DNA from 3 places in the Bacillus sp. KH172YL63 genome. Region 1 is predicted to be linked to each of the others. Evidence: riboswitches for the same ligand, from Rfam matches in the RefSeq annotation. Region 1 holds a riboswitch; each other region holds the start of a gene.
What was found. A riboswitch is a leader RNA that binds a small molecule or an ion and turns the genes downstream of it on or off. The one in region 1 is predicted to bind cyclic di-GMP.
Positions count from the first base shown of each region.

Region 1 (2,268 bases):
ATGAGGCAGCTTCTGGACAAGGAGCTTATCGTGAAACTGGAGGACAGTATCCGGACACATGGAGTGAACCCAGAGATGATTGACCTGGAAGTGACGGAAAGCATTGCCATGTGTGATCAGGAATTGATCATCTCAAAGCTTGAACGATTAAAGCAACTGGGAGTCAGTTTATCAATGGACGACTATGGGACAGGCTATTCTTCCCTGAGTTATTTAAAGAAATATCCCCTTGATACGCTAAAAATCGACCGTTCTTTCATAAATGGCATCATGGCGAACGAAGATCATCAAGCGATAGTGAAAAGTACGATTTCAATGGCGAAGCATCTTCATTTACACGTAACAGCAGAAGGAGTAGAGAGCCAGGAAGAGTTTGGTTTCCTGAAAAGGAATCACTGTGATAAAGCTCAAGGGTATGCCATTGGTCGCCCGGTGTCCCCGGAGGAATTTGAGGGAACCTACTTGAAGCCTAATTGAAGGAGAGAATAGCCCTTCTTGAGATTACGATCATAAACGTATGCATAATAAGGTAAACAGCCTGTGATGACTTGGATAACATCATCGGCTGTTTATTTTTATTTGGGAACACGACAGGAATGTCGTAAGGTGTTCTTTATTGAGAAAATTGTCGACAATTATATACCTGTATATGATAGATTATTCTGATAATTATTATATAATGTAAATATAAGTAATGAATATGGGTATAATGATTCATTGGGAGGGAGGTTTCTTAATGCCGTTATATTATATGAAGGAAATATGGACACCCCTAAAGTTTATAGGAATAAAGATTTTCAAATGTGAAGATAATACTGTATTTATGAAAGTTTTTCAAAATCCCAGAAAACGAATCTTTTAAAACATGTATTTGAAATACTACTAATGTGCGTACGATAAAGGCAAACCTATTGAAAAATAGGGACGCAAAGCTATAGGGGCTTTCAATGTGCCAGACGATGCCAGCCAGTTACCGTGTACGCATTTGTTATATATTTTCTATATACTAAAGCTTCACTTCTTCCATACTTCATCTTTCAGACGACCTCCCGTTTATGAATGGTCTAAAGAGATAAATCTCTCTTACCATTTTAAAAAACCCCCCCTCACTCGTTCCTGGTTAAATAAAAACTGTCTTTTTATAATATAAATATTCCCTGTTCTCGTTGAATCTTCTAAGAGTGAAATGGAGGTTTTAATTTTTAGGCTTAAGTCAGTGGTCGAGTATTCAATTTTATAGTAGGAAGTTATGAAAAGAAAAGTACAGGTATAATATGGAAATAACCGTCCGCACATATTTTCTGTTATGATGGAATCAACGACGATTAAAAACATAGACGGAATGAAGGGACGACCATTCGATGACTAGTGCTTCCATCAAGCTCATTAAATACCTGGATGATCACTCAGATGAGTTTTTACAAAACTGGCGCAAGAATATCGTGATTTCAGATCAAGATGTGTATAAAGAAGAAGTGTTAAATAATGGAATGAACATGTTTCACTTAGTTAAGCGTGCGATAGAGGAACCACTTAGTGAGGAGGAAATTACTTTACTTGCTCATAAGACAGCTCTAGAACGGGTGAAAGCCAACGTTAACATAAGTGAGTTTGTATATAACGTAAATATAGGGAAGAGCATTATCATTAATTGGGTTAATCATTCAGGGATCGAACTTAGGGATTTACAGCCTATCATTGAAGAGATTAATACATTATTTGACCGCTTCTCTTATTTAGCCGTTCGTAAATATACGGAAATAAAGGAACAACAACTCCAAGAAAAAGAACATTATATAGATCAAACCCATAAAGAGCGCCTGACAATCCTTGGTCAGATGAGTTCAAGCTTCGTTCACGAATTCAGGAATCCACTGACGTCAATTATTGGCTTTACAAAGCTTTTGCAAAATGATTATCCTAACCTACCCTATCTTGATATTATGCAACATGAGCTGGAGCAATTGAATTACCGGATTTCACAATTCCTTCATGTATCAAGGAAGGACTTGATAGAAAGTGTTCAAGAAGAAATCTTTCTTTCTGATCTTTTGGAAGAGACGATTGAATTCTTATATCCAAGTCTTCTAGATGGAGATGTTTTAATTGATTTTAAGTGCGAAACAAATATCAGATTAATGGGGAATGGTGATGAGTTAAGGCAAGTCTTCCTAAATCTGATCATGAATTCGATTGATGCTCTTCAAGAAATAGATGGACCGAGGTATATCAAGGTAACATGTGATGTGAGGGAAGGAAAGACCAATT
Region 1 covers NZ_AP022842.1:3,906,688-3,908,955, reverse strand. Annotated here, with positions in the region: gene KH172YL63_RS19835 (putative bifunctional diguanylate cyclase/phosphodiesterase) at 1-477, shown strand, start outside; cyclic di-GMP riboswitch class I at 892-978, shown strand; gene KH172YL63_RS19830 (histidine kinase N-terminal domain-containing protein) at 1,362-2,268, shown strand, end outside.

Region 2 (2,268 bases), 120 kb from region 1:
ATATTTCAAATCGTGTAATTTCAGAATCACCCCCATTAAAACCTTTATCTTGAAGAAAAACGGGATAGTCGGTGAAAACAATGGACTTACATGTGGAGTTAAAACGTTATCGCAATGACATATTAGAACTTAGCCAGCGAGAAGCCGCCCTTCGCTTGAACATCAACCAGAGCACATTATCAAATTATGAAAACGGGACAAGGGACATCCCCTATAAAATGCTCCTTACCTTCAAGGAAGTATACAAAATCCCCACCTATGAAATGAACCGGATTATGTACGGAGAAGAAAGCAGCGCTTCCGGCCAAAGCCATCATCCCATGATCCTGAGAGAAAGCTTCGAAGACGAGGAGTACAAAGAAATCCTCAAGATCCTCCAGGAACATCCTAAACTCAAACGGACACTAGCATCCCTCGCCTACTTCACAGAAAAACGCAAAGAAAAATTCATCACCCACGTCAACCACCTTTATCAGACGTTGAAGGAGTGGTAGAGGTTTGTCCGTGGGGGGTGTTGTGTGGGGGACGGACCTCCGCAAAAGAAGCAGAAACATTGCTAAACCGGGATTCCGGTCTGAAAAACCATTCAAAAATGAGGTCCGTCCCTCCAACCACAAAAACAAAAAGCGCCTAGATTCCCTGATGTGGGTTTCTAGAGCGCTTTTTGATTTTCATCTATTGAGTATCCTGATTGAAGTTCTTGTTTGAGCCAGTGGATCATGGAGTTTGTGTCCATGTTGCCTTGTTGGCCTTTGTCGAACGCTTGCTGGATGACATTGAGAATGTGGTGATTGGTTTTCTCATTTCCTTTCAAAACAGACAACCTCCTACAATAAAAAACGGTTTCTATCACCTTATTACACTATTAGACAACATTTCAAACATCAATTCTATGCAATATTACCAGAAAAAACCACAAAGTGAAAGAAAAATTTATTAGAATTTTCTCCAAAAAACAACTTTATACCCATTCAATTTCCTCTCTTTTTAGCCGATATATGAATGGTATGGAATGAATAAGGGCAAAATCATCGAAAGGTGATGACGCAAAGCTATAGGGGCTACACTGCCAGCCAGCTACCAATCTAGGAGGGATAGAGTTGTCGTTTTTGACACCCGAGGAATTCGCAGCAAAAAGAAAGTATAAAAAGATAGGAATGTATGTAAGCCTATTTTTTATTACGATTGCTATAATTGCTGGAACTACATATTTAACGTATAACATGTAAAAGCGTCTATTGGCGCTTTTTTAATTTTATATACTTTCATTCTACAATTTATGGAAAGTTTCGAGAATATTCGATAGAATAAAAGGAGTAATCTAAACTAGTTGGAGGCAACCATACATGCATAAAGAAGTTAAACTCATCCGGGGATTGAGACAACCTTCCCACTTCTTTTATCAGTTACAAGTGGCGGAAGGATTGAAAGGATATAAACAAAAAGTTCTCCTTGTTATTCTATTATCTGCTCTTGTCTTTGGACTCATTTCCTCTTTCGGAATCGGAATGGATCCTCTTTCAAAACAACTAACGGAACTGTCACCTGCCACATTTGAAATGGAAAAATTCCTTTTCTTCCTGGGAAGACTGATCGCTGGTCTATTATATGCAGCAGTCGTCCTATTCGTACCGGCACTGATTTTCTGGACGATTTCAGATGAGGGTGAATACCGTAAGCTCGTCATCATCCAGGCTCTCGTATTGATGATCCTATTAATTGAAAAGCTGACGTATATCCCTTTGTCTATCTTCTTTTCTCTTGACTGGTTCTCATCACCCCTATCGCTTGGGGTCATCGCCCAATATATAACGGGCAAAGCTTTGGTCATCTATTTCTTAGGATGCTTCTCACTTTTTAAGATATGGATTTTCTATATTCAATACAAAGGAATCAAACGCCTCACTCAACAGAAGAACTGGGTGATTTGGCTGGTAATCCTCTTAACGAATGCATTGTTCTGGGGCGTTACTACACTTCTGGCGTTTCTTGATATATCTACTCTAATCTAACTATTAAAAGGCTGTGAACATTCATGAAAAAACGAACCATTTTCTATAGTACCCTCACTGTGTCGCTCCTTTTCATAGGTACCAATACATATCTGATTGAAAAAGCGAACAGCAAAGTCGACCGGGAAGTCCGTGTTGCCGAATGGGAACCGGTCACGAAAGGCGACCTTGCCAAGGAACTGCCCAAAGCCGGCGTGGTAGACGCTGAAGAAGAGAACTACCTTTATTTCAACGACGAATTCGGCTCTTTCAAAAA
Region 2 covers NZ_AP022842.1:4,031,077-4,033,344, forward strand. Annotated here, with positions in the region: gene KH172YL63_RS20445 (helix-turn-helix domain-containing protein) at 81-494, shown strand; gene KH172YL63_RS20450 (hypothetical protein) at 653-814, opposite strand; cyclic di-GMP riboswitch class I at 1,012-1,085, shown strand; gene KH172YL63_RS20455 (hypothetical protein) at 1,347-2,012, shown strand; gene KH172YL63_RS20460 (efflux RND transporter periplasmic adaptor subunit) at 2,036-2,268, shown strand, end outside.
Region 2: another riboswitch for cyclic di-GMP. It lies ahead of KH172YL63_RS20455 (hypothetical protein); the one in region 1 lies ahead of KH172YL63_RS19830 (histidine kinase N-terminal domain-containing protein).

Region 3 (2,268 bases), 110 kb from region 1:
AGCTACGCCTGATGGGGGAGTGATCGACGTCTTTGCGAAAGAAACCAAGGGGTATGTGATATTCAGGGTCGAAGATAATGGAATCGGAATAAGCAAAGAGCGGATAAAAAAGCTCGGAGAACCATTTTACAGCAACACGGAAAAAGGGACGGGCCTCGGATTGATGCTTTGCTTCCGTGTCATCCAGCAGCATAACGGATCAATCAAAATCGAAAGTGAAGAGAACCAGGGTACAACGGTTGAAGTTATATTGCCTAAGAGACCCTTCACGTTAAGTGAGAATGGATGAATCCTGGATGTATATACAAACTATAAGGGGTACATGTCCATGTTATATAAACGAGAGGAAGCTTATCGCTATACATTTCCACAGCCGGTTCCCTGTAGGTTCTCGATCATAAGTGTGGGCCAACTCAGGGCCAGGACGAGCAAGGGAAAAGGTGAATTGATCGACATCAGTCCAAATGGCTGCAGGTTCAGCGCCGATTTTTCAATCCCTGTAGAAAAGAAGGTACTCGTGCAGTTGGAAATGAGGATACATGAAGCCCTCCTGGTGGTAAACGGGGTGCTCGTGTGGAGCAGATCAAACGGAATCACACGATTTTATGGAGTCGAATTTGTGAAAAATGATCAATTAAAGACATTGATTACAGAAGAAGTGAAACAGGTTGTAAAAGCAAACGAACGGAACAAATGATGAAGGACACCTTCGATAATGGCAAACTTATTGAAAAATAAGGACGCAAAGCTACGGGTCTAAGGCATGAGCTACGATCGCCGGGTTACCGAAAAGGATTGGAATGTATGAAGAGGGGAGCGATAAAGCTGCCTTTATTCAAGCAGACCCACCAATCTTTTTGGTGGGTCTTTTTGCTTACTTGAAAACATGATTAATAAGGAGGAATGAAGGATGACGGTTGAAACACGAACTGGCGCATTGGAAGATCATATCAAAGCAATATTGGAATTAGTAGGTGAAGATACAGAGCGGGAAGGTCTTATTGAAACACCCAGGCGTGTAGCAAAAATGTATAGGGAAGTATTTGAAGGAGTGGGGGTCGATCCGGAAGTGGCGCTGACCACTACATTTGAGGAAGCGTATGAAGGGATGGTTGTGGTCAAGGATATTACATACTACACCTTTTGTGAGCATCACCTGATTCCGTTCTTTGGAAAAGCCCATATCGGCTATATTCCGGATGGAAGAGTTGTCGGTTTAAGTAAGTTTGCGAGACTCGTAGAACTGGTGTCCAAACGTCCGCAAGTCCAAGAGCGGATGACCCGTCAGATGGCTGAAGCGATCATGAACGTCCTCGAGCCGCAAGGAGTCATTGTCAGTGTGGAAGGTCAGCATTTATGCATGTGTGCCCGTGGGGTAAAGAAGCCCGGGAGTGGGACGGTCACGACAATCAAGAAGGGTTCTTTTAAAGAAAATGATGCCCTTGTAACGGAATTTGAACGGGCATTGGCGAGAGACTAAGAGGAGGGATTGCATGCTTTATCTATCCAGGAAGTTATACTTTTCCGCTCTTCACATGTACAGGATCGAAGAGTGGAGCGAAGAAGAAAATCAGCGAGTATTCGGGCCTTGCAGCAATCCGAGCGGCCACGGTCATGATTATACGCTTGAAGTCATGGTGAAAGGTAAGCTGAACCGTGAGTCGGGAATCGTCGTTAATATTACAGACATAGACAAAGTCGTGAAATCATTTGTTTCAGAACAAATGGATGGAAAGTTCTTAAACAAAGAAAATGATCATTTCACGGAAAACATCCCGACCACTGAAAATATTGTCTCATTCATATGGGACTCATTGGATGGAAAAATAGACAATTGCCAACTTCATAAAATCCGCTTGCATGAAAACAACTTTTTATATGCTGAAAAGGAGGAAGGATCGATGGTCCGCTTAACCCGAAAGTATCATTTCTGTACTGCCCACCGGCTGCACAGTGAGCAATTGAGCAATGAGGAAAACCTGGCCATATTCGGGAAATGCAATAACCCGTTTGGACATGGACATAACTATTACCTTGAAGTGACGGTGCATGGCACGCCGGACCCGGTAACGGGGATGATCGCCAGTCTCTCAGAAATGGACGAAATCGTAGAACAAGAAATCATGAAAAAATTTGACCATAAGCATTTAAATTTAGATACGGAAGAATTTAAACATATCAACCCTACATCGGAAAATGTCGCAGTGGTGATATGGGAACTCCTGTCTTCGAAACTATCAAACCTCTTTAAAATCGGATTATACGAGA
Region 3 covers NZ_AP022842.1:3,799,870-3,802,137, reverse strand. Annotated here, with positions in the region: gene KH172YL63_RS19455 (EAL domain-containing protein) at 1-289, shown strand, start outside; gene KH172YL63_RS19450 (PilZ domain-containing protein) at 329-697, shown strand; cyclic di-GMP riboswitch class I at 708-790, shown strand; gene folE (GTP cyclohydrolase I FolE) at 911-1,480, shown strand; gene KH172YL63_RS19440 (6-carboxytetrahydropterin synthase) at 1,494-2,268, shown strand, end outside.
Region 3: another riboswitch for cyclic di-GMP. It lies ahead of folE (GTP cyclohydrolase I FolE); the one in region 1 lies ahead of KH172YL63_RS19830 (histidine kinase N-terminal domain-containing protein).